3 regions of the Bradyrhizobium sp. th-b2 genome follow, and region 3 is predicted to be linked to each of the others. Evidence: predicted binding sites of a transcription regulator. Region 3 holds the regulator's gene; each other region holds the start of a gene.
The links. Region 3 encodes PhoB, which activates phosphate uptake and scavenging genes when phosphate is short. Its sites were predicted from a motif close to TGTCATNNANCTGTCAT; they were not measured.

Region 1 (7,902 bases), on a different contig from region 3:
GGTGGTACAGGTCGCGGTCGATGATCGCGCACAGCTTGAAACTCGGCAGCACGACATTGCCGCGCATCAGATTGCGGATTTCGAAATGGCCGTTGTCGCTGATCGTCTTCAGCGACGCGACCAGATGCGTGACGGGGCCGCCATCCGAGAACGGCAGCAGCAGCCGTTCATAGGCCACGACGTGACCATAGATGTCGTCGATGTCGGTGATGGTGTAGGCGGGAAGCCGGCGGGCGATGCATGCGTGGTAGACCGGCATCACGACCGGCGCGAGCCGCGGGCCGAGATAGTCGTCGAGCAGGCGGCCCTTGCCGCTGTGTCCGTAGGCGGTGGCCATCCGCGTGCCGTCGCTCTCGATCGTCAGCTGCGGCGGTTGCGCCGCGGCGTCGACGCTGAGGAACACGGTGTCCGGCAGATCTTCCTCGATCCGCTCCGGCTGAAATTCATCCATGCGCGGGATCGTCTGGCTACGGGCATAAAGTCGCAGCCACGTGTTCAGGAAATCACGTTGCCGGATCGACTTGACGACCGAAGAATTGGCGCTCTCGAAATGCAAGGCTCTAGCCATTCTCAATGCAATGGCCGGAGCTTCGGCGAGAGGCGGAAATATTCTATGAAAGTGACGGTCCGGAGGAAAACACCGTTAACGGCCGCTTTCCCGAGGCGCAAAGCCCGTTCAAATACCATTCGACTAAGGATCAACCGGAACTGGTCGCGCCGATACCGCACCGCACAGCTTTCGACCTTGCGTAACCGCCGCAGATGACGGCATATTCCGGCCCGGAGGCGACGGGCCCCGGACGGTTTCCAAGACGGTCGGACAACCTGTCGAACACGAAAAAATCTGGCCACGCGGGCGACGGGCTTCGCGGCGATGGCGTATGGGGGATTCTATTTGGCCGATGAGTTCATTCTCGAAACCAGCGGATTGACCAAGGAATTCGCGGGTTTCTTCGCCGTTCGCGACGTTGCATTGAAGGTGCGTCGCGGCAGTATTCATGCGTTGATCGGGCCGAACGGCGCCGGCAAGACGACCTGTTTCAATCTGCTGACTAAATTCCTGAAGCCGACGGGAGGGCAGATTCGCTACAAGGGCCAGGACATCACCGCGATGCCGCCGGCCGATGTGGCGCGGCTTGGCCTCGTCCGCTCGTTCCAGATTTCGGCGGTGTTTCCGCATCTGACCGCGCTCGAGAACGTTCGCGTGGCGCTGCAGCGCCAGCATGGGTCGTCGTTCGATTTCTGGCGCTCGAAAACCGTGCTCGACCGCTTCAATCCGCGCGCCCACGAGCTGCTGAACGACGTCGGCTTGAGCGAATTCGCCAACACGCCGGCGGTCGAGATGCCATACGGCCGCAAACGCGCCCTTGAGATTGCAACGACGCTCGCGCTCGACCCCGAGATGATGCTGCTCGACGAGCCGATGGCCGGCATGGGCCACGAGGACATCGACAAGATCGCGGCGCTGATCAAGCGGATCTCCGCCAAGTACACCATCCTGATGGTCGAACATAACCTCTCGGTGGTGGCCAACCTCTCCGACATCATCACCGTGCTGACGCGCGGGCAGGTGCTGGCGGAGGGCAACTACGCCGATCTCTCCAAGGACGAGCGCGTGAAGGAAGCCTATCTGGGAGCGGGTCATGGCTGAGGCAATTCTGGCGGAGAAGCCCGTGGCTGCGGCCGGTGCCGAGGTGCTGACGGTCAAGGATCTGCAGGCCTGGTACGGCGAATCCCACATCCTGCACGGTGTCAATTTCAATGTGAGGGCCGGCGAAGTGGTGACGCTGCTCGGCCGCAACGGCGCCGGCAAGACCACCACGCTGAAGTCGGTGATGGGCGTGATCGGCAAGCGTTCGGGATCGATCCGCTTCGACAACAAGGAGATCATCCGCACCACCTCCGACCGCATCGCGCGGCTCGGCATCGCATTCTGCCCCGAGGAGCGCGGTATCTTCGCCAGCCTCGATGTGAAGGAGAACCTGCTTCTGCCGCCGGTGGTGCGCCCGGGCGGTCTGCCGCTCGACCAGATCTTCACGCTGTTTCCGAACCTGAAGGAGCGTCTCACCAGCCAGGGCACCAAGCTCTCGGGCGGCGAGCAGCAGATGCTGGCGATCGCGCGTATCCTGCGCACCGGCGCACGCTTCCTGATGCTGGACGAGCCGACCGAAGGGTTGGCGCCGGTCATCATTCAGCAGATCGGGCACACCATTGCGCGCCTGAAGTCGCAGGGCTTCACCATCCTGCTGGTCGAACAGAATTTCCGTTTCGCCTCGACCGTTGCCGACCGCTACTACATCGTCGAGCATGGCAAGGTGATCGACGGCTTCGCCAATTCGGAGCTGTCGGCCAACATGGACAAGCTGCATACCTATCTCGGCGTTTGAAATCTCCAGAGCCAGAAAATTCAAAGACTGAGGAAATACGACATGAAGAACACGATTTCTGCGCTCCTGCTCGGCACCGCGATGGTGCTGTCAGCTGCAAGCGTCGCCTCCGCTGACGACAAGACGGTCAAGATCGGCGTGCTGTCGGATCAGTCCGGCCTCTATGCCGACCTTGCCGGCCCCGGCTCGACGCTGGCGGCGCAGATGGCGATCGAGGACTCCGGTCTGAAGGCCAAGGGCTGGACCATCGACCTGATCTCCGGCGATCACCAGAACAAGCCCGACATCGGCACCACCATCGCCCGCCAGTGGTTCGACGTCGACAAGGTCGACACGGTCGTCGACGTACCGAATTCCGGCGTCGCGCTCGCGGTCAATAACGTCGTGAAGGAGAAGAACGGCGTCTACATCAATTCGGGCGCCGCGACCTCCGATCTCACCAACGCGCAGTGCTCGCCGAACACCGTGCACTGGACCTACGACACCTACATGCTCGCACACGCCACCGGCCAGGCGCTGGTGAAGGCGGGCGGGGACACCTGGTTCTTCCTGACCGCAGACTATGCATTCGGCGCCGCGCTCGAGCGCGACACCACGGCCGTCGTGACCGCCAATGGCGGCAAGGTGGTCGGCGGCGTCAAGCATCCGCTCAACACCGCTGATTTCTCCTCCTTCCTGCTGCAGGCGCAGGCCTCCAAGGCCAAGATCATCGGTCTTGCCAATGCCGGCGGCGACACCACCAACTCGATCAAGCAGGCCGCCGAGTTCGGCATCGTCAAGGGCGGCCAGAAGCTCGCCGCGCTGCTCTTGTTCCTCACCGACGTCAAGGCGATCGGGCTCGAGACCGCGCAGGGCCTCAACTTCACCGAGACGTTCTACTGGGACCTCAACGACAACACCCGCGCTTTCTCCAAGCGCTTCTCGGCGCGGATGAAGAGCAGCGCGCCCCCGACCATGGTGCAGGCCGGCGTCTATGCGGGCCTCATGCATTACTTCAAGGCGTTGGAAGCGCTCGGCGGCAATCCGCATGACGGCGCCAAGGTGGTCGCGAAGATGAAGACCATCCCGACCGACGATCCGCTGTTCGGCAAGGGCGAGGTCGAGGCCAACGGCCGTGTCACCCACGACGCCTATCTGTTCGAAGTGAAGAAGCCCTCGGAGTCCAAGGGGCCGTGGGACTTCTACAAGCTGGTCGGCACCGTGCCGGGCAACCAGGCCTTCACGCCGCTCGACAAGAGCACCTGCGCGCTTCTGAAGAAGTGACGGTCATGCCCGCCGGCCATGAGCGTGGCCGGCGGGCTTCATCTATCCAGCGAAAGCTCATTCGATGCAGGCTCTCTACGCACAGCTTCTGGTGGGACTGATCAACGGCTCGTTCTACGCGCTGCTCAGTCTGGGGCTCGCCGTCATCTTCGGCATGCTCAACATCATCAATTTCGCGCACGGCGCGCTCTACATGATGGGCGCCTTCGTGGCGTATTTCCTGCTCAACCTGGGCGGCATCAACTACTGGTGGGCGCTGATCATCGCGCCGGTCATTGTCGGCATCTTCGGCATGATCCTCGAGCGCACCATGCTGCAATGGCTGGCCGGCCTCGACCATCTCTACGGACTGCTCCTGACCTTCGGCATCGCGCTGATCGTGCAGGGCGTGTTCCAGAACTATTTCGGCTCCTCCGGTCTGCCGTATTCGATCCCGGATCAGCTCAAGGGCGGCGTCAATCTCGGCTTCATGTTCCTGCCGATCTATCGCGGCTGGGTCGTCATCTTCTCGCTCGTGGTGTGCCTTGCCACCTGGTTCCTGATCGAGAAGACGCAGCTCGGCGCCTATCTGCGCGCCGCCACCGAGAACCCGACGCTGGTGCGCGCCTTCGGCATCAACGTGCCGCGCATGATCACGCTGACCTACGGGCTCGGCGTCGGCCTTGCCGCGCTCGCCGGCGTGCTGTCGGCGCCGATCAACCAGGTCCGCCCGCTGATGGGCGCCGATCTCATCATCGTGGTGTTCGCGGTGGTCGTGATCGGCGGCATGGGCTCGATCATGGGCTCGATCATTACCGGCTTCGCGCTCGGCGTGATCGAGGGACTGACCAAGTATTTTTATCCCGAAGCCTCCAACACCGTGGTGTTTGTCCTGATGGTGGTGGTGTTGCTGGTGAAGCCAACGGGACTGACGGGACGGGCGGCCTGATATGTCAGCATTGACCGACGATACACTTCCGGTGACGCCGCGCGCGATGCGCGACGAGATGATCGTATTCGCCGTGATGGCGGTACTGCTGGCGGTGGTGCCGTTCACGGGGATCTATCCGTTCTTCGTGATGCAGGCGCTGTGCTTTGCGCTGCTGGCATGCGCTTTCAACCTGCTGATCGGCTATGGCGGTCTCTTGTCGTTCGGCCACGCGATGTTTCTCGGCACCTCCGGCTACGTCACGGCGCACGCGCTGAAGGTGTGGGGGCTGCCGCCCGAGCTCGGCATCGTGGTCGGCACCGCTGCCGCGGCCTTGCTCGGCCTCGTCACCGGCTTCATCTCGATCCGCCGCCAGGGCATCTATTTCTCGATGATCACGCTGGCGCTGTCGCAACTGCTCTACTTCATCTATCTGCAGGCGCCGTTCACCCATGGCGAAGACGGCATCCAGGGTATCCCGCAGGGGCGCCTGTTCGGGATCTTCGATCTCTCGAAGCCGCTGGTGCTCTATTACGTCGTGCTGGCCGGCTTCCTCGCCGGCTTCCTGCTGATCTACCGGACCATCAACTCGCCGTTCGGCGAGGTCTTGAAGGCGATCCGCGAGAACGAGCCGCGCGCGATCTCGCTCGGCTACAAGACCGACCAGTACAAGATGCTCGCCTACATCCTGTCGGGCACGCTGGCGGGCTTCGCCGGCTCGCTGAAGGTGTTCGTGGCGCAGAACGCCTCGCTCACCGACGTGCACTGGTCGATGTCCGGTGAAATCGTGCTGATGACGCTGGTCGGCGGTCTCGGCACCATCTTCGGGCCGGTGGTCGGTGCCTTCGTGATCATCGCCATGCAGCAATATCTCGCCGGCTTCGGCCAGTGGGTGACGGTGATCCAGGGCGTGATCTTCGTCGCCTGTGTGCTGCTGTTCCGGCGCGGCCTGGTCGGCGAGCTGGCCCATATGCTCAGGCGGTCGCTGTAGGGCAGGGCGCGGCCTGCGATTTTCCGCTGACATAGCGGTGGACGACCGCCCGTTCGGGCGGTCGATCGGTCCTTTCCCCGCCAGATGCTATATGACAGTTCTGTGACAGTCGCTAAAAGGGCTGTCCCGGAACGATGGAACTGAGACATGCTGCGCTGGTTTCGCGCCTTCCTGCCCAAGGAAGAGCGGTTTTTCGACCTGTTCGCCCGCCACGCCCAGACCTCCGTGCAGTGCTCATTGGCGCTGCAGGACATGCTGAAGGGCGGGGAGGAGACCCCGGTCTTCTGTCAGCGCGTCAATCAGTTCGAGAACGACGCCGATAGCGTCACCCGTGAGGTGCTGACCGCGGTTCGCCGCACTTTCATCACCCCGTTCGACCGCGGCGACATCAAGAACCTGATCACCGCGATGGACGACGCGGTCGACCAGATGCAGGCGACAGCAAAGGCGGTCATGCTGTTCGAGGTGCGCGAGTTCGAGCCGCCGATGCGCGAGATCGGCACCCTGATCGTCGAATGCGCCAATCTGGTCATCCGCGCGCTGCCCTTGTTGCAGGCGATCGGCCAGAACGTCTCGATGCTGACCCAGATCACCGAGGAACTGACCAAGCTCGAGGGCCGGGTCGACGATCTCCATGATATCGGGCTGAAGGAGTTGTTCCTGAAGCACCGCAACGCCAACACGATGGACTTCATCGTCGGCGCGGAGATCTACGATCACCTCGAGAAAGTGGCCGACCGCTTCGACGACGTTGCCAACGAGATCAATTCGATCGTGATCGAGCAAGTGTAAGGCGGGGGCCATCACGTGGACGCCACGCTGGGTCTTCCGGTTCTCACCATCCTGATCGCGGTCGCGCTGCTGTTCGACTTCCTGAACGGCCTGCACGATGCCGCGAACTCGATCGCGACCATCGTCTCGACCCGCGTGCTGCGGCCTCAATATGCGGTGTTCTGGGCGGCCTTCTTCAACTTTGTTGCCTTCGCAGTATTCGGCCTGCACGTCGCTAACACCATCGGCACCGGGATCATCGACCCGTCGGTGGTCGACGCGACGGTGATCTTCGCCGCGCTGGTCGGCGCGATCGTCTGGAACGTCATCACCTGGGCGCTGGGTATTCCCTCGTCGAGTTCGCACGCGCTAATCGGCGGGCTGGTTGGCGCCGGCATGGCGAAGGCGGGCATTTCGGCGGCGGTGTGGAGCGGGCTCACCAAGACCTTGCTCGCGATCGTGCTGTCGCCGCTGGTCGGCTTCCTGCTGGCGCTGGTGCTCGTGGCCGTCGTGTCCTGGCTCTCGGTGCGCTCGACGCCGTTCGCGGTCGATCGCGCCTTCCGCATCCTGCAATTCGCCTCGGCGTCGCTCTATTCGCTCGGCCACGGCGGCAACGACGCGCAGAAGACCATGGGCATCATCGCCGTGCTGCTCTACTCGCAGGGCCATCTCGGCGACACCTTCGAAATTCCGTTCTGGGTCGTGCTGTCCTGCCAGAGCGCGATGGCGCTGGGCACCCTGATGGGCGGCTGGCGGATCGTGCGCACCATGGGGCTGCGGATCACCAAGCTGACGCCGATGCAGGGCTTTTGCGCCGAGACCGGCGGCGCCGCGACCCTGTTCATGGCGACCTATCTCGGGGTTCCGGTATCGACCACCCACACCATCACCGGCGCCATTGTCGGCGTCGGTGCGGCACGGCGGCTCTCCGCCGTGCGCTGGAATGTGGCGAGCTCGATCGTCTATGCCTGGGTGATCACGATCCCGGCGTCGGCCGCGGTCGCGGCCGCGACCTATTGGGCCGTGCAGATCCTGAAGTGACCGTCGCGATGTCGAGCGACGAAATTATCCGACGAGCTTCAGTCCGACGATGCCGGACACGATCAGGGCGATGCTGGCAAGCCGCATCGCGGTCGCGGGTTCGCCGAGCAGGATGATACCGAGCGCCGCGGTGCCGACCGCGCCGATCCCGGTCCAGACCGCATAGGCGGTTCCAATCGGCAGCGTCTTCAGCGCGATGCCAAGCAGGATCACGCTGCCGGCCATCGCCGCGAGCGTCAGCACCGACGGCACCAGCCGCGAGAAACCCTCGGTATATTTCAGCCCGATCGCCCAGCCGATCTCGAGCAGGCCAGCGGTGAACAGAATGGCCCAAGCCATCACGAACCCTCCGGAAAAGGCAGGGTCGTCCCCGCTGATGGTGTGGTGAGGAGAAGGTCGTCCTTCGCGTACCTATATGGGGAAGGTGCGGCCCGGCCGCATTGCGACAAAACGCCCTTGATTGCGCCCGTTTTCCCTGCCAAACGCTGCCCCGCCATGTCCGATACCGCTGCAACAACCGAATCGCCGACCCGCTCGCCACT
Region 2 (7,902 bases), on a different contig from region 3:
GCTGCGCGATTCCTCGAAATCGTCGGTGTTCTGGATCCTGTTCGCGACCTTCTTCGTCTGCGGCGCATCGACCAACGGCCTGGTCCAGGTCCACCTGATCCCGATGTGCCTCGACTACGGCATCCCGCAGGTGCAGGCCGCCAGCCTGCTCGCCGCGATGGGCATCTTCGACTTCTTCGGCACCATCGTCTCGGGCTGGCTGTCGGACCGCTACGACAACCGCTACCTGCTGTTCTGGTATTACGGCCTGCGCGGCCTCTCGCTGCTGTTCCTGCCGTTCTCCGACTTCACGTTCTACGGATTGTCGCTGTTTGCGATGTTCTACGGGCTCGACTGGATCGCGACCGTGCCGCCGACGGTGCGCCTCACCGCGCAGCGCTTCGGCGCAGAGCGCGCCAATCTGGTGTTCGGCTGGATCTTCGCCGGCCACCAGCTCGGCGCCGGCACCGCCGCGTTCGGCGCCGGTCTGTCGCGCACGCTCTATCAGAGCTATCTGCCGGCGTTCTTCATTGCCGGCGCGCTCTGCGTGTTCGCCGCGCTGATCGCCCTCGCAATCGCACGGCCGCAGCCGAAGCCCGCGGCCGAGCCGAAACCGGCGGCGGCTTGAGGCCCTCGCCTGCGCGACTTGCGCCGGTCAGTACGAGAGGATGGTGCGCATCCCGAACACGATGCTGTCCTTGATCCGATGCGTCTGCGTCGGATCGTTTGGGTCGACGGCGCCGCCCCCGGGATGGGCGATGTATTGAGACATCGGCTGCATCGTGAAGTTGGCGTTCACGACGTGCTGGTAGGTGATCTCGAGGATCGCCTCATAGTCGCGGATCGGATACGCCGTGCCGGTGAAGATCTGCGTATCGCGATCGAGCGCGCGCGCGGCGTCGGAAATCTTGCCGTAAATCCCGGCGATGCCGAACCGGTCGTCCGGATATTTGTCGCTGAAGCCGGTGAACAGGAAGCCGCCGTCGACATAGGTGCTGATGAGGTTGCGGTCCGACGGGCTGACCGAAGCTCGCATGAAGAACGCGACGCCCTTGTCCGCGTCCGGCTTGGCGCGCGCGAGCAACTGCTCATAGACCATGAAGATGCCGTTGTCCCGCCGCAGCCACCGCGTGTCGCCGGAGCTGTTGGGATCGGCGAGCGACAGCCCGTCGGCCCCGAAGCGCTGATCGGCGAACGACATCATGTGATACCAGCCGCCGCCGGTGATCGTGGCCGGCAGCTTGCTCTCGCCGATCTCGAACTTGTATTTGAGCTGGCCGATCCACCAGGGCGGATCGTTGACGCGGAACAGGATCCCGTGTGGATTGAGGAGTTGCGGGTCCTCGGTTCCCTGCGGCGGAGCGGCCGAACCGTCGAACAGCCCCAGATAGGCCGTGAGGCGGTCGGTCAGGCTCGCCTTGATGCGGATCCCGGGCACGGCAAGCGCCGGCGATGGCCCGCCGGTCGGAAGATTGACGCCGGTGATGCCGGGCCAGCCCAACGCCGAATTGATGAAGATGTCGTCGTACTGGCTGTCGATGAACTCGACGTCGGAGCCCTGCTGGCCGACGCGCACCGCGAGCCTGCCGTCCAGAAGCTTCTGCTCGATCCAGAACTCGTAGAGCCGCGTCGCCGGCAGCGACTCGACGCCGGACACCAGAAACAAATTGCCGACATAGCCCCGCGACAGCCCGTCGCCATGGATCTGGAACATGTTGGCGTGGAAGGTCGCGCCGGTCCAGCCCATCACCTTGTCGAGGTCGATCGTGGTGCCGAGATCGAGACGGCCGGTATAGGCCGCACCGTTGCTCACACCGCCCGAGGTGTTGCTAAACGCCTCGCCGATATAGGTCATGCTGAACTGGTAGCCGGCTTCCTCCAGCGCGGCGCGCGTATCCGCGATCCGATCGGCGACCGGCTTGTCGTCCGCATGCGCCGGGGCGCAGAGCGCGAGGGCCGCGGCCACCAGTGTTGCGCGGGAAAGAGCTCTGCTCATGGAAGATGCCGCAGTGCGATCGCGCTATTTGACGATGCGCAGCCGCCGCATCAGCAGATAGGCCAAGAGCGACGATCCGACCAACAAGCCTGCAGCCCACAGAAACCCGCTGTCGACGTCGGTCAGCGGCAATCCCTTGGTGTTCATGCCGAAGATGCCGGTGACGAGCGTCGGCGGCAGCAGCATCATGGTGACGACGGAGAGCGCATGCAGATGCTTGTTGCTCTCCTCCTCGAGCTTGAAGCGCAGCTCCTCCTCCAGCAGGCGGCTGCGCGCGCGCAGTTCGACGATGTCATGGTCGAGGCCGTCGAGCCGCTGTGCCAGCTTGCCGGCCTGCAGCCGCAGCGCCGGGCTGAGATTGTCCATGTTCTTCAGCTCGAGACGGTGAAACAGCACACGCAAACCGGAGAGCTGGCGATGCAGCCGCACGCAGGTCCGGCGCATCCGCCCGAGCGCGCTGCGCATCTCGGAATTGGTTTCGCCGGCGACCACCCGGTCCTCGATCGCATCGATCTCGGTGCCGATCTTGTCGGCCATGCGGTCCATGGTGTCGGCGACCTCGTGGATGATCTTTTCCAGCAGCGCCGCGACGCTCTCGACGCGATAGCCGCTTTCGAGCACGCGGCGCGTCGCGTCGACCGCGCAGAGCGCCTGGTGGCGTCCGCTGATCAGGAGACGCTCGGTCATCGCAAACCGAAGGAAGTCGGTCTCCTCGGTCGGAGCATCGATGCTGCGCACCAGATCGGAGAACACGCCATAGACGCAATTGTCGATGGTGTGGATCTGCTGGAATTCGTCGCTCGACAGCAGCAGGTCCCGCGCGAGCTGCGGGATATGCATGTTGGCGAGCCACGCCCGGGTGCGGACATCGCTCAGGTTGAAGTGCAGCCACAACCTTCCGTCATGGCTCGGCTCGATCGGCTTGTCGATCGGAAGCGCCTCGGCACGGCCGTCGTGGTGCAGGCGAAACGCCCAGACCAGGCCGGGGACGGCCTCACGTGTCAGCAGCGAGCCGACAGGAGCAGGAGGTGGATCTGCCAGCATGGCCGCTCTCCAAGGGAATCTTCAAGGCAACCGCGCGAAATGTTCAAAACCCCGCCCACGTGCAAAACCGGGCGGGCGCGTCCTTCATATTGGAGGACGCGCCCGTTACAGTTTTGTGTCAGCGACAGCCCTACTCGGCCGCAAGGCCGGTCGGCGTCGCCGCCTCGGCGGCTTCCTTGTTGTAGTCGTGCACAACGCGCCCGAACGGCAGCGTCAGATCGGCGAGGAAATGATGCGCGCCGACGACGCGCTTGACCGGAAAATCCGCGACCGGCGCGTTGACATGCGGCACCAGATGCAGCCGGCCCGGCCCGATCCACGATCCCTTGACGACGATGTCGGTCAGGTTGATCGCGACCAGCTGGCAGATTTCGAGATGGCCGTCGACGCCGGGGATCATCTTCAGATTGATCTGCGTCTTCGACAGCGTGGCGCGCGTGATGTCGCCATTGCCCGCCATGCTCTCGTGTTTGTAGCCCATCGTGCCCATCGCAACGAGCTGGCCGGCATATTCCAGCGTACCGGTCAGCGTGTCCTTGACGATCTCGAGCTTCGGGTGGGCGTACTTCTTCGGAAAGCCCCAGATCTCGCGGCCGGCCGCGATCGGCGGATCATCGTCGAGATACATTTGGCAGACGAAATTGACCTCTTCGCCATGCAAGCGTGCGGGGATCACAAGACCGGACTCGGTGTAGCTGCCGAAGCCGGAGCTGTCGGGCATCTTGATCCATTCGTAATGCACGATCGCCTGCTCGATCGGCTCCAGCGGCTCAGGCAGGCCGGCACGGATCAGCTCCGGATCGGTCTCATAGGTGATGACAAGGAATTCGCGATCGATGAAGCGGTAGGGACCGGCGGGATAGCTCGGACCGGCGGCCGGCATGGACGGAAGCTTGAGCAGATCTTCCCTGCGCATCGCAATAACCCCCTGTTTGAAAAGCTTGCGCGGAAGCTAACGGCCGAGATTGACAGCGAGATGAGGGATTTCCGTCAGCCGCATGACCCGCGTCTCACGGTGGTGGCCAATGCTAACCATGCAGGCAGGCATGGCGGATGCGCCATGGGCCGACGCGGTGTTTGTCATCACGGCGTCATCGGCGCCCTGAATTCTCGCCGCGAATTTTTGGAGTGCCATGAGATGGACGCGCGAACCCCTCATTTTGACGATATCGAGCACGCGACGCCCGGCTGGCGCCCCGAAGGCTGCGATCGCGTGGCTCTTGTCCTGCAAGGCGGCGGCGCGCTCGGCGCCTATCAGGCCGGCGTCTATCAGGCGCTGCACGAATCCAATATCGAACCCGACTGGGTCTGCGGCGTCTCGATCGGCGCGATCAACTCGGCGATCATCGCCGGCAATCCGCCTTCGAAGCGGCTGGAGCGGCTGCACACATTCTGGGATCGCATCACCAGCCGCAAGATCTGGCACTACACGCCAGACGGCGACATCTTCCGCAAGGCCCGCAATTTCACCAGTTCATGGCTGACGACGACGCTCGGGCAACCCGGCTTCTTCACCCCGCATCAAGCCAATCCGTGGTTCAGCCCGGCCGGCGCGCGCACCGCCACCAGCTATTACGACACCACGCCGTTGCGTGAATCGCTGCTCGAGCTGGTCGATTTCGACCGCATCAACTCCAAGAAGATGCGCTTCGCGGTCGGCGCGGTGAACGTGCTCTCCGGCAACTTCATCTATTTCGACAATGCCCATGACGAGATCATCCCCGAGCACATCATGGCGAGCGGCGCGTTGCCGCCGGCACTGCCGATGGTGAAGGTCGGCACCGATCATTTCTGGGACGGTGGCATCGTCTCCAACACGCCCCTGCAGCATCTGCTCGACCAGGAAGACAACGCCAACTCGCTGGTGTTCCAGGTCGACCTGTTCTCGGCGCGCGGCATGCTGCCACGCGACATCCAGGACGTGATGGCCCGCCACAAGGACATCATGTATTCGTCGCGCACCCGCTACAACACCGACGTCTATCGCAAGACCTACAATCTGCGCACCGCCCTGCACAACGCGTTGGGAAAAATCCCCGACGATCAGCTCTCGGACGAAGAGCGCCAGCTCAAGGAGGCGAACAGCCGGCTGCCCGGGATCACGCTGCTGCAGCTGATCTATCAGCAGAAGGCCTATGAGGGCGACGCCAAGGACCACGAATTCTCCGGCACCTCGATGCGCGAGCACTGGGTGAGTGGACACGAGGACACCAAGCGTTCGCTAAAGCATCGCGAATGGATCAAGATGCCCGAGAACGGCATGGGCATCGTGATCCACGACGTGCATCGGGAGAGCGAGTAGCACGCATCGTCATTCCGGGATGGTCCGAAGGACCAGACCCGGAATCTCGGGATTCCGGGTTCGATGCTTCGCATCGCCCCGGAATGACGGCGTGAAAAGCTTACGGCCGCGTCGACATGTTGCCCGGCGGGCCCGGGGTTCGGATCGGTTCGGCGAGACGCGCGAATTCGCAGAGCAGCGAGCGCGTCTTGCGCGGATCGATCACCTCCTCGACCCAAAACTTCTCGGCCGAGCGGAACGGCGAGCGCAGCTTGTTGAGGCGATCCTCGATCTCGCGCAGCTTGGCGGCGGGATCGCTGGCCGCGTCGATCTCGGCCCGATAGGCGGCCTCGATGCCGCCCTCGAGCGGCAGCGAGCCCCAATAAGCCGACGGCCAGGCATAGCGCATCGAGAAGCGGTTGGCCGGCTGATGCACCACGCCGGCAACGCCGAAAGCGTTGCGGATGATGATGGTGCACCACGGCACCGTGCTCTGGTTGACCGCCGCCATCGCCCGCACGCCGTGCCGGATGGTCGCCGACTTCTCCGCCTCAAGCCCGATCATGAAGCCCGGGCAGTCCATCAGATAGACCACCGGCAGATGGAAGGTTTCGGCGAAGTCGACCCAGCGCACCACCTTCTGGCAGGCGTCCGCGGTCCACGAGCCGCCATAGTGGAACGGATCGCTGGCGAGCAGCAGCACCGCCCGGCCCTCGATGCGCGCCAGCCCGGTGATCACAGGCCGGCCGAAATTGGCGGCGACCTCGAAGAACGAGCCCTTGTCGACGACGGCCTCGATGATCGGCCGCATCTTGTAGACCTGCCTGCGGTTGCGCGGCACCGCCTTCAACAGCTGCTCCTCGGCGCGTTCCGGATCGTCGGTGCAGGGAATGGTCGGCGGCAAATCGTAGACCGACGACGGCAAATAGGACAGGAAGCGCCGCGCGTAGTCGAACGCCTCCTCCTCGGTCTCGACCGCCTGATCGATCGCGCCGGCGCGGGTCTGGATGTCGGCGCCGCCGAGTTCCTGCTTGGTCAGATCCTGGCCCAAGCGTTTCACCACCGGCGGGCCGGCGACGAACATCGCGGAGCTCTTGGTCATGACCGAATAATGCGTGGCCGCCAGCCGCGCCGCACCTAAGCCGGCGACCGAACCGAGGCCGAGGCCGACCACCGGCACGCGCGCCAGATTGGCGGTCGTGTACCAGTACCAGCGCGTGCCACCGACGCCGCCTGGCAGATTGGCGGCGCCCTTGGTCTCGATCGTCTTCACCGAGCCGCCGCCGCCGGAGCCTTCGATCACGCGAACGATCGGCAGGCGGAAATCATGCGCCATCTCCTCCGCCATCAACGGCTTGGCGGAGATCGATGCATCGGCCGAGCCGCCGCGCACGGTGAAATCGTCGCCGACCACCACCACGGTGCGGCCGTCGACCCTGGCGCGGCCGAACACGCAGTTCGCCGGCGTCAGATGCTTGAGTTCGTTGCTCTCGTCATATTCGGCGATGCCGGAGATGGCACCGACCTCGTGGAAGCTGTTCTGGTCGACGAGCTTGTCGATGCGCTCGCGGACGGTGAGCCGGCCCTGGTCGCGCTGCCGCTTGACCTTGTCAACGCCTCCCATCTCCCGCGCGAACGCTTCGCGCCGGGCGAGGTCGTCGAGTTCCGGCTTCCAGTTCATTCATTGCCTCCGTCTTGATCATTTTGTTGTTATGGGCGGCCACCGATAGCGACTTGCGTTCGATCCGATTGCTGAAGATATCGCCGTCGGCGCCTTCGAGCAGGCTGCCGAGCGCGGCGGCGAGTTCGACCATCTGCGGCGCGACCTCGCGGTGCAGCCGCTCTTCGTCGTACATCGCCGAGAGCAGGCCGATCGTGGTGACCACATAGGTCTGATATTGCGGCGACCACAGCGGCACCGCGACGCCGTTGATATGCGGGCTCCAAAGGCCGCAGGCGACGACGTAGCCGTGCTCCTGCAGGTGACGGCGGTTGGCCTCGATCCGCGGCGTCAGCATCTTGGCGCTCTCAGGCAACTCGCCTTCCATCTCTGATATCAGCGCGTCGCCGATCGCGGGATCGAGCGCGGCCGTGTAGGCGTGGCCGGCGGCGGTGGTCGCCATCGAGATGCGGCTGCCGGTCGCCTCATGCAGGCCGAGCGCGTTCGCCGCGCGGGCAAACTCCAGATAGACCATTTGAAAGCGGTCGGGGATCACGAAGCCCACCGTGCCCGGCAATTGATCGGCGACATCCTGCAGGCGCAGCCGGATCAGATTGCGCAGCTGCAGCCCCTTCATCATCGTGGTGCTCATCGCGACCGCACTCGGACCGATCCGATACTTCTGATCGCGCGGCAGATAGACGAGCTGTCCCATCCGCGTCAGCGTGTGCGTCAACCGCGACACCGTCGAACGCGGCAGGCCGCAGCGGTTCGAGATTTCGAGATTGCCGAGCCGGGCTTCGTGCCCTTCGAAGCACCGCAACACATCAAAGGCGCGCGACACCACCTGGATGACATCGCCATCGCCTGTCTCGCTGGCGAGCATTCCCTGCCTGCTAAGTCGTTCCGAGCGCCGTCCCATTTGTTTTGGCTCCATTCCGT
Region 3 (7,902 bases):
CATCCAGCTGAGGCCCCAGCCTTCACAACAATTGACAGCGGTGGTTATGGGTCCCGGGTCGCGCTGCGCTTGCCCGGGACGACAACGTTAGTGACCTACGACTAGGCGACCGCGTCGAAACACCAGGCCAGAATGCCCTTCTGCGCATGCAGGCGGTTTTCCGCCTCGTCGAACACCACGGATTGCGGGCCGTCGATCACCTCGTCGGTGACCTCCTCGCCGCGATGCGCGGGCAGGCAGTGCATGAACAGTGCGTCCGGCTTAGCGAGCGACATCAGCTTGGCATTGACCTGATAGGGCTTCAGCACGTTGTGGCGGTGCTCGCCCTCCTTGTCGCCCATCGACACCCAGGTGTCGGTGACGACGCAGTCGGCGCCGCGCACGGCGGCTTCCGGATCGGTGCCGAGCACGATCGGAGCGCCGGTCGCCTTGATCCAGTCGCGCATCGGCTTCTTCGGCGAGAGCTCCGGCGGGGTCGCGACATTGAGCTGGAACTTGAAGCGCTCGGCGGCGTGCGCCCAGGAGGCCAGCACGTTGTTATCGTCGCCGGTCCAGGCCACCGTCTTGCCCTCGATCGAACCGCGATTTTCCTCATAGGTCATGAGGTCGGCCATCACCTGGCAGGGATGTGAACGCCGAGTCAGGCCGTTGATCACAGGCACGGTGGCATGCGCCGCGAGCTCGAGCAGCGCGTCATGGTTGAGGATGCGGATCATGATCGCATCGACATAGCGCGACAGCACGCGCGCGGTGTCGGCAATGGTCTCGCCGCGGCCGAGCTGCATCTCGGCGCCGGTCAGCATGATGGCTTCACCGCCGAGCTGGCGCATGCCGACGTCGAACGACACCCTTGTGCGGGTCGACGGGCGCTCGAAGATCATCGCCAGCGTCTTGCCCTCAAGCGGCTTCCTGCCCTTCTCATGCGCCTTCCGCGCCGCCTTCATGGCGGCGCCAGCGGACAGCATGTTGCGCAGCTCGGCGAGCGGCACCTCGTCGATGTCGAGGAAGTGGCGGACAGGCTTGCTCATCATCCCGCCGCCTTCTTCGGCTGGGTTGCCGCCAGCGCAGAGCAGGCGCGCTCGAGCGCTGTGATCGACTGGTCGATCTCGGCCTCGGTGACGATCAGGGGCGCCAGGAAGCGCACCACATTGTCGCCGGCGCCAACGGTGAGCAGCTTCTCGTTACGCAGCGCGACGATCAGGTCGCCGGAGGGCACCACGGCCTTGACGCCGATCAACAGCCCCTCGCCGCGCACGTCCGCCAGCACGGACGGATAGCGGTCGACGACGGAGGCTAGCTTCTGCTTGAGCAGCAGCGACATCTTCTGCACGTGCTCGAAGAAGCCGGGTTTCAGCATCACGTCGAGCACGGCATTGGCCGCGGCGACCGCCAGCGGATTGCCGCCGAAGGTCGAGCCGTGCGAACCCGGCGCCATGCCCTCAGCCGCCTTGGCGCTCGCCAGCACCGCGCCGATCGGGAAGCCGCCGCCGAGCGCCTTCGCCAGCGACATCACGTCAGGGGTCACGCCGGTGCGCTTGTAGGCGAAAAGATCGCCCGTGCGGCCCATACCGGTCTGCACCTCGTCGAATGCGAGCAGCAGGCCATGCTCGTCGCAGAGCGCGCGCAGCGCCTTGAAGAACGCCTGCGGCGCCGAGCGCACGCCGCCCTCGCCCTGCACCGGCTCGATCAGGATGCCGGCAGTGTGCGGGCCGATCGCTTTCTTGACGGCCTCGATGTCGCCGTGCGGCACCTGGTCGAAGCCGTCCATCGGCGGGCCAAAACCCTCGAGATATTTTGGCGAGCCGGTCGCAGCCAGCGTGCCCAGCGTGCGGCCGTGGAAGGCGCCTTCGAAGGTGATGATGCGGTAGCGCTCGGGATGGCCCTTGGAGAAGTGATAATGGCGGACCAGCTTGATCACGCCCTCCATCGCCTCTGCGCCGGAATTGCAGAAGAACACGAAGTCGGCAAAGCTCTGCTCGCACAGCCGGGCGGCCAGCGCCTCGCCGTCCGGGCTCTTGAACAGGTTCGACATGTGCCAGAGCTTGGTCGCCTGTTCCTGCAGCGCCTGGACCAGATGCGGATGCGCGTGCCCGAGCGCGTTCACCGCAACGCCCGAGGTGAAGTCGAGATAGCGGTCGCCGTTGGTTGCGATCAGCCAGGCGCCCTCACCGCGCTCGAAGCCGAGATCGACCCGGGCGAAGACGGGGAGCAGATGCGACGAGGCGCTGTTGGTCATGGCGTTCACTGCCGGTTTGAAGCCGACAATTGCCGTGCGCGCCTTGACGCCAGTGCAGCAACGGCCAGCTTCGGAAAACAAAACGGCCGCCTTTGCGGGCGGCACGTGCAGCCATTCTATGCTGCGGCCAGTAGGTGTCAATCGCCAGGAGCCGGCCTTTGCCGGCCTTCCTGCGATGCGAAACGAGCGCAATCCGGAGCATTCCGGTGCGGTGGAAAAGCCTCATTACAGTGCTTAACTTTGTGGGAACATGTGGACGCACGGCCGCGGACTCTTGCGCCAGAGTCACGCCATATTGTAGCGTTTGGCCTGTCGGGTACGACATCTCGTGCGGCAGTACTGGACCCTCTAAGTAGCCTTCGTGTCACACGTAAACGTTCGGGCGCAAGACCGCGCCCGGCGAGGGCTAAGGGATTCTGGCCGCTGGGATTTTGACCCGGATTTGGCTCGCAGCGTCGCTCCAATGACTGGCCGGCGCCATGCGAAAGGAAGAATGCGATGACTGTATTGACCTGGTCCGACGATCGCGTCGAGCAGCTGAAGAAGCTCTGGGAGTCTGGCCTCTCGGCCAGCCAGATCGCCGCGGAACTTGGCAATGTGACGCGAAATGCCGTGATCGGCAAAGTGCATCGGCTCGGCCTCTCCGGCCGCGCCAAGGCCCCCTCCACGGCCGCGCCGCGGCAGCGCAAGGCCCGCCCCGCCCAGCACATGATGCGGGTGGCGCGTCCGGTCTCGCGCGGCAACACCGCGCTGGCGCATGCCTTCGAGGTCGAGATGGAGCCCGATCCGATCTCCTACGACAACGTGGTGCCGATGAGCCAGCGGCTGTCGCTGCTCGAGCTGAACGAAGCCACCTGCCACTGGCCGGTCGGCGATCCATCGAGCCCGGAATTCTTCTTCTGCGGCGGCAAGGCGCTCGGCGGCCTGCCCTATTGCGCACACCACTCGCGCGTCGCCTACCAGCCCGCCGGCGATCGCCGCCGGCCGTCGGCGAAACCGCAGATCAAGTGAGCACTCGGGAAACTGGCGTAGGACTGAAAAAGAAATCCCCATGAAAGCGGGGATTTTTTTGTGAGAACCGTAGCCCGGATGCATCACCGGCGTCGTCCCGGCGCAGGCCGGGACCCATAACCACGAATGGGTGTTGTTTGAAAGCCGTCTGGCCGCGTGCCGATTGCGCCGGCCGCGGCGTATGGGTCCCGGCTTTCGCCGGGACGACAACGTGTTGCGGTTTATGAATGCCACACGGCCGTTACGGCTGCGGCTCGGCCTTCGCGAAGCGGTCGTCGAGCGCGTAGCCGGCGCCGCGCACGGTGCGGATCGGATCCTGCTCGCGGCCCGGATTGAGCAACTTACGCAGGCGGCCGATATGCACGTCGACGGTGCGCTCGTCGATATAGATGTCGCGGCCCCAGACGCTGTCGAGCAGCTGCTCGCGGCTGAACACCCGGCCGGGATGCTCGAGGAAGAATTCGAGCAGACGATATTCGGTCGGCCCGAGATCGATCGGGCGGCCGGAGCGCGCCACGCGGCGCTTCTCGCGGTCGAGTTCGATATCGCCATAGGTCAGCACGGTGGCAAGCCGCTCCGGGCTCGCACGGCGCAGCAAGCCCTTCACCCGCGCCAGCAGCTCGGGCACCGAGAACGGCTTGACGATGTAATCGTCGGCGCCGGTGGCAAGCCCGCGCACGCGCTCACTCTCCTCGCCGCGCGCGGTCAGCATGATGATCGGAAGCTGCTTGGTCTCGGGCCGCGCCCGCAGGCGGCGGCACAGCTCGATGCCGGACAGGCCCGGCAGCATCCAGTCCAGCACAACGAGGTCGGGGATGCGCTCCTTCAACCTGGTGTCGGCGTCGTCGCCGCGTCCCACCGTTTCGACGTCGTAGCCTTCCGCATCGAGGTTGTAGCGCAACAGTGTCGTCAGCGCTTCCTCGTCTTCGACTACCAGAATGCGTGCGCTCATCGGTCTAAGTTCTTTCTCTGTGGTGATCCGTTGCCCAAACGCAAACCGAAACACTCAACCCCTGAGCATATTCCCCGTGGGAAACGGTTTGTCGCGACGACAATCCGGTTCCGCCGATGCGGATCATGCCCTAGTTGCCCGGCACCGTGGTGGCGAAATTGGTCATATCGCCCTTCGGACGCTTGTCGGTGATCTGCTGGCCCTCGATCATGTAGAACACGGTCTCGGCGATATTGGTGGCGTGGTCGCCGATCCGCTCGATGTTCTTGGCGCAGAACATCAGATGGATGCAGAACGAGATGTTGCGCGGATCCTCCATCATGTAGGTGAGCAGTTCGCGGAACAGCGAGGTGCAGATCGCATCGACCTCCTCGTCGCCCTTCCAGACGTTCATCGCCGCCGGCAGATCGTGCGCGGCATAGGCGTCGAGCACCGACTTGACCTGCGACAGCACGAGGTCGGTCATGTGCTCGAGGCCGCGGATCAGCTTCAGCGGCTGGAAATCGCTCTCCAGCGCCGCGACGCGCTTGCCCATGTTCTTGGCGAGGTCGCCGATCCGCTCGAGGTCAGTCGCGACGCGCATCGCGCTGACGATCTCGCGCAGGTCGATCGCCATCGGCTGGCGGCGAGCGATCGTCAGCACCGCGCGCTCTTCGATGACGCGCTGCAGATTGTCGATCTCGATGTCGGCGGCGACCACGCGCTTGCCCAGCGCGACGTCGCGGCGGATCAGCGCGTCGACCGACTCGGTGATCATGCGCTCGACGAGGCCGCCCATCTCGGCGACCAGGCGGGTCAACTCCTGCAGGTCGCTGTCGAATGCCTTGGCGGTATGTTCAGAAGCCATCGCTTGTCTCCTCAGCCGAACCGGCCGGTGATGTAGTCCTGCGTGCGTCGATCGCTCGGCGAGGTGAAGATCTTGTTGGTGTCGTCGAACTCGATCAGCTCGCCGAGATACATGAAGGCGGTCTTGTCGGAGACGCGCGCCGCCTGCTGCATGTTGTGGGTGACGATCGCGATCGTGTAATCCTCGGAGAGCTCCTGGATCAGCTCCTCGACCTTGGCGGTCGAGATCGGGTCGAGCGCCGAGCACGGCTCGTCGAACAGGATCACCTCGGGACGCACCGCCACGGTGCGCGCGATGCACAGCCGCTGCTGCTGGCCGCCGGAGAGCGACAGGCCGGAAGCGTTCAGCTTGTCCTTGACCTCGTTCCACAGCGCGCCGCCGCGGAGCGCCTTCTCGACCCGGTCGTCCATCTCGGACTTCGAGATCTTCTCGTAGAGGCGGATGCCGAAGGCGATGTTCTCGTAGATCGTCATCGGGAACGGCGTCGGCTTCTGGAACACCATGCCGACCCGCGCACGCAGCAGATTGAGGTCGAGCTTGGGATCGAGAATGTTGGTCTGGTCCAGCATCAGCTGGCCGACCGCGCGCTGACCCGGATAGAGATCGTACATCCGGTTGAAGATGCGCAGCAGGGTCGACTTGCCGCAGCCGGACGGGCCGATGAACGCCGTGACGCGGTTGGTGCCGAGCGTCAGGTTGATGTTCTTCAGCGCGTGGTGCTCGCCGTAATAGAAGTTGAGGTTGCGCACCGTGACTTTCGGCGGCGCTTCCGGCAGCGGCACCTGGGGAACGTGGCTCGCGACAGTCGTGGAGACGGAAAGCTCGGTCATTTTGCGGCCCTTTCGGCACCAAGGATGCGCGCGCCGATGTTCAGCGCGAGCACAGTGAATGTGATGAGCAGCGCACCGCTCCACGCCAGCTCTTTCCAGTAGGCGTAGGGACTCTGCACGAAATTGTTGATGGTCACCGGCAGGTTGGCCATCGTCTTGGTCAAATCCCAGCTGAAGAACTGGTTCGACAGCGCGGTGAACAGCAGCGGCGCGGTTTCGCCGGCAACGCGGGCGGTCGCCAGCAGCACGCCGGTGATCAGACCGGATCGCGCTGCACGATAAGCGATCCGCTTGATCACCAGCGAGCGCGGCAGGCCGAGCGCGGAGGCTGCCTCGCGCAGCGGATTGGGCACCAGCAGCAGCATGTCCTCGGTGGTGCGCAGCACCACCGGGATCACGATCACAGCGAGCGCGAGCGCGCCTGCGATCGCCGAGAAGCCGCGCATCGGCACCACCACCGCGCCATAGATGAACAGGCCGATGATGATCGAGGGCGCGCTGAGCAGGATGTCGTTGATGAAGCGGATCACCGAGGTGAGCTTGTCGTTCTTGCCGTATTCGGCGAGGTAGGTGCCGGCGAACAGGCCGAGCGGCGCACCGATACCGACGCCGATCACGGTCATGATGACCGAGCCGACGATGGCGTTGAGCAGACCGCCTTCGGTCGAGCCGGGCGGCGGCGTGTTCTGGGTGAACAGCTGCACGCTGAGGCCGGCGAGGCCGTTGTAGAGCAGAGTGAACAGGATCAGCGCCAGCCAGGTGACGCCGAACAACGCCGCGCCGACGCAGAGTGCGCGGATGACGATGTCGCTGCGGCGGCGGGATTTGTAGATCGGGTTCATGGCGTTACTTCCCCGCCTTCGTTTCAAGCCGCATCAGCATCAATCGCGCGCCGGCGAGCACGAAGAAGGTCAGCACGAACAGCAGCAAGCCGAGCAGGATCAGGCCGGACTGGTGCAGGCCGTCGCTCTCGGCGAATTCGGAGGCGATCGCGGCCGAGATCGTGGTGCCCGGCGCGAAGATCGACGACGAGATGCGGAACGAGTTGCCGATGATGAAGGTCACCGCCATGGTCTCGCCGAGTGCGCGGCCGAGCGCCAGCATGACGCCGCCGATCACGCCGACCCGGGTGTAGGGGATCACGACGCTGCGGACGACTTCCCAGGTGGTGCAGCCCATGCCGTAGGCGGCCTCCTTCAGGACCGGCGGCACGGTCTTGAACACGTCGACCGAGATCGCGGTGATGAAGGGCAACACCATGATCGCAAGGATCAGCGCGGCGTTGAACAGGCTGAGATAGGACGGCGGGCCTCCGAACACCGCACCCAAGACGGGCACGCCCTCGAAGATCCGGATCATGAAGGGCTGGAACGTGTTGGCCAGGAACGGGCCCAGCACGAAGAAGCCCCACATGCCGTAGATGATCGAGGGGATGCCGGCCAGCAGCTCGATGGCGATGCCGATCGGGCGGCGCAGCATTTGCGGGCAGAGCTCGGTGAGGAAGATGGCGATACCGATGCCGACCGGGATCGCGATCATCATCGCGATGACCGAGGTGATCAGCGTGCCGTAGATCGGGCCGAGCGCGCCGAGCACCGGCGGATCGGCCGAGGGCGCCCAGCGCTGCGTCCAGAGGAAGGCGAAACCATATTCCTTCATCGCCGGCCAGGCGCCGACGATCAGCGACAGGATGATGCCGCCGAGGATCAACAGAACCGAAATCGCGGAGATACGGGTGATCCAATAGAAGGTGAGATCACCCAGCTTGAAGGCGCTGAGGGCCTTGGCGCGATCGTAAGGTCCCGCGGCTTCCATCACATCGCTCTGAACAGCCATGTCTGCCACGCCAATCCCCTCTTTACTATGTGAAAGCCACGCAAACCGCTACGCCCCGAAGCGATCTTCACTGACGCATTTGACCGGGCGCCGTTCCGGCTTGCGCCTCCCGGGGCGCGAACCCGGGCCCCTGAAGGAGCCCGGGTCTAGTCGCTCAACCTGTGCCGCCCCCTTGGAAGGCGGCACAGGC

Region 1: a site for PhoB is predicted at 5,640-5,656, ahead of K359_RS0135760 (DUF47 domain-containing protein). Genes of this name have one in related genera too.
Region 2: a site for PhoB is predicted at 4,098-4,114, ahead of K359_RS0106720 (acetoacetate decarboxylase). Genes of this name have one in related genera too.

Annotation. Positions count from the first base shown of each region.
Region 1 is NZ_AUGA01000045.1:52,928-60,829, reverse strand. It holds gene K359_RS0135795 (PAS domain-containing protein) at 1-568, opposite strand, end outside; gene K359_RS0135785 (ABC transporter ATP-binding protein) at 896-1,651, shown strand; gene K359_RS0135780 (ABC transporter ATP-binding protein) at 1,644-2,387, shown strand; gene K359_RS0135775 (ABC transporter substrate-binding protein) at 2,430-3,650, shown strand; gene K359_RS0135770 (branched-chain amino acid ABC transporter permease) at 3,715-4,578, shown strand; gene K359_RS0135765 (branched-chain amino acid ABC transporter permease) at 4,580-5,548, shown strand; gene K359_RS0135760 (DUF47 domain-containing protein) at 5,696-6,340, shown strand; gene K359_RS0135755 (inorganic phosphate transporter) at 6,356-7,360, shown strand; gene sugE (quaternary ammonium compound efflux SMR transporter SugE) at 7,385-7,699, opposite strand; gene K359_RS0135745 (peptide chain release factor 3) at 7,856-7,902, shown strand, end outside.
Region 2 is NZ_AUGA01000003.1:315,823-323,724, reverse strand. It holds gene K359_RS0106735 (MFS transporter) at 1-607, shown strand, start outside; gene K359_RS0106730 (carbohydrate porin) at 635-1,975, opposite strand; gene K359_RS0106725 (transporter) at 2,000-3,019, opposite strand; gene K359_RS0106720 (acetoacetate decarboxylase) at 3,150-3,935, opposite strand; gene K359_RS0106710 (patatin-like phospholipase family protein) at 4,158-5,321, shown strand; gene K359_RS0106705 (acyl-CoA carboxylase subunit beta) at 5,422-6,981, opposite strand; gene K359_RS0106700 (IclR family transcriptional regulator) at 6,911-7,882, opposite strand.
Region 3 is NZ_AUGA01000007.1:281,358-289,259, forward strand. It holds gene argF (ornithine carbamoyltransferase) at 102-1,028, opposite strand; gene K359_RS0113875 (aspartate aminotransferase family protein) at 1,028-2,236, opposite strand; gene K359_RS61220 (hypothetical protein) at 2,235-2,474, shown strand; gene K359_RS0113880 (GcrA family cell cycle regulator) at 2,735-3,247, shown strand; gene phoB (phosphate regulon transcriptional regulator PhoB) at 3,489-4,199, opposite strand; gene phoU (phosphate signaling complex protein PhoU) at 4,330-5,046, opposite strand; gene pstB (phosphate ABC transporter ATP-binding protein PstB) at 5,058-5,876, opposite strand; gene pstA (phosphate ABC transporter permease PstA) at 5,873-6,718, opposite strand; gene pstC (phosphate ABC transporter permease subunit PstC) at 6,723-7,712, opposite strand.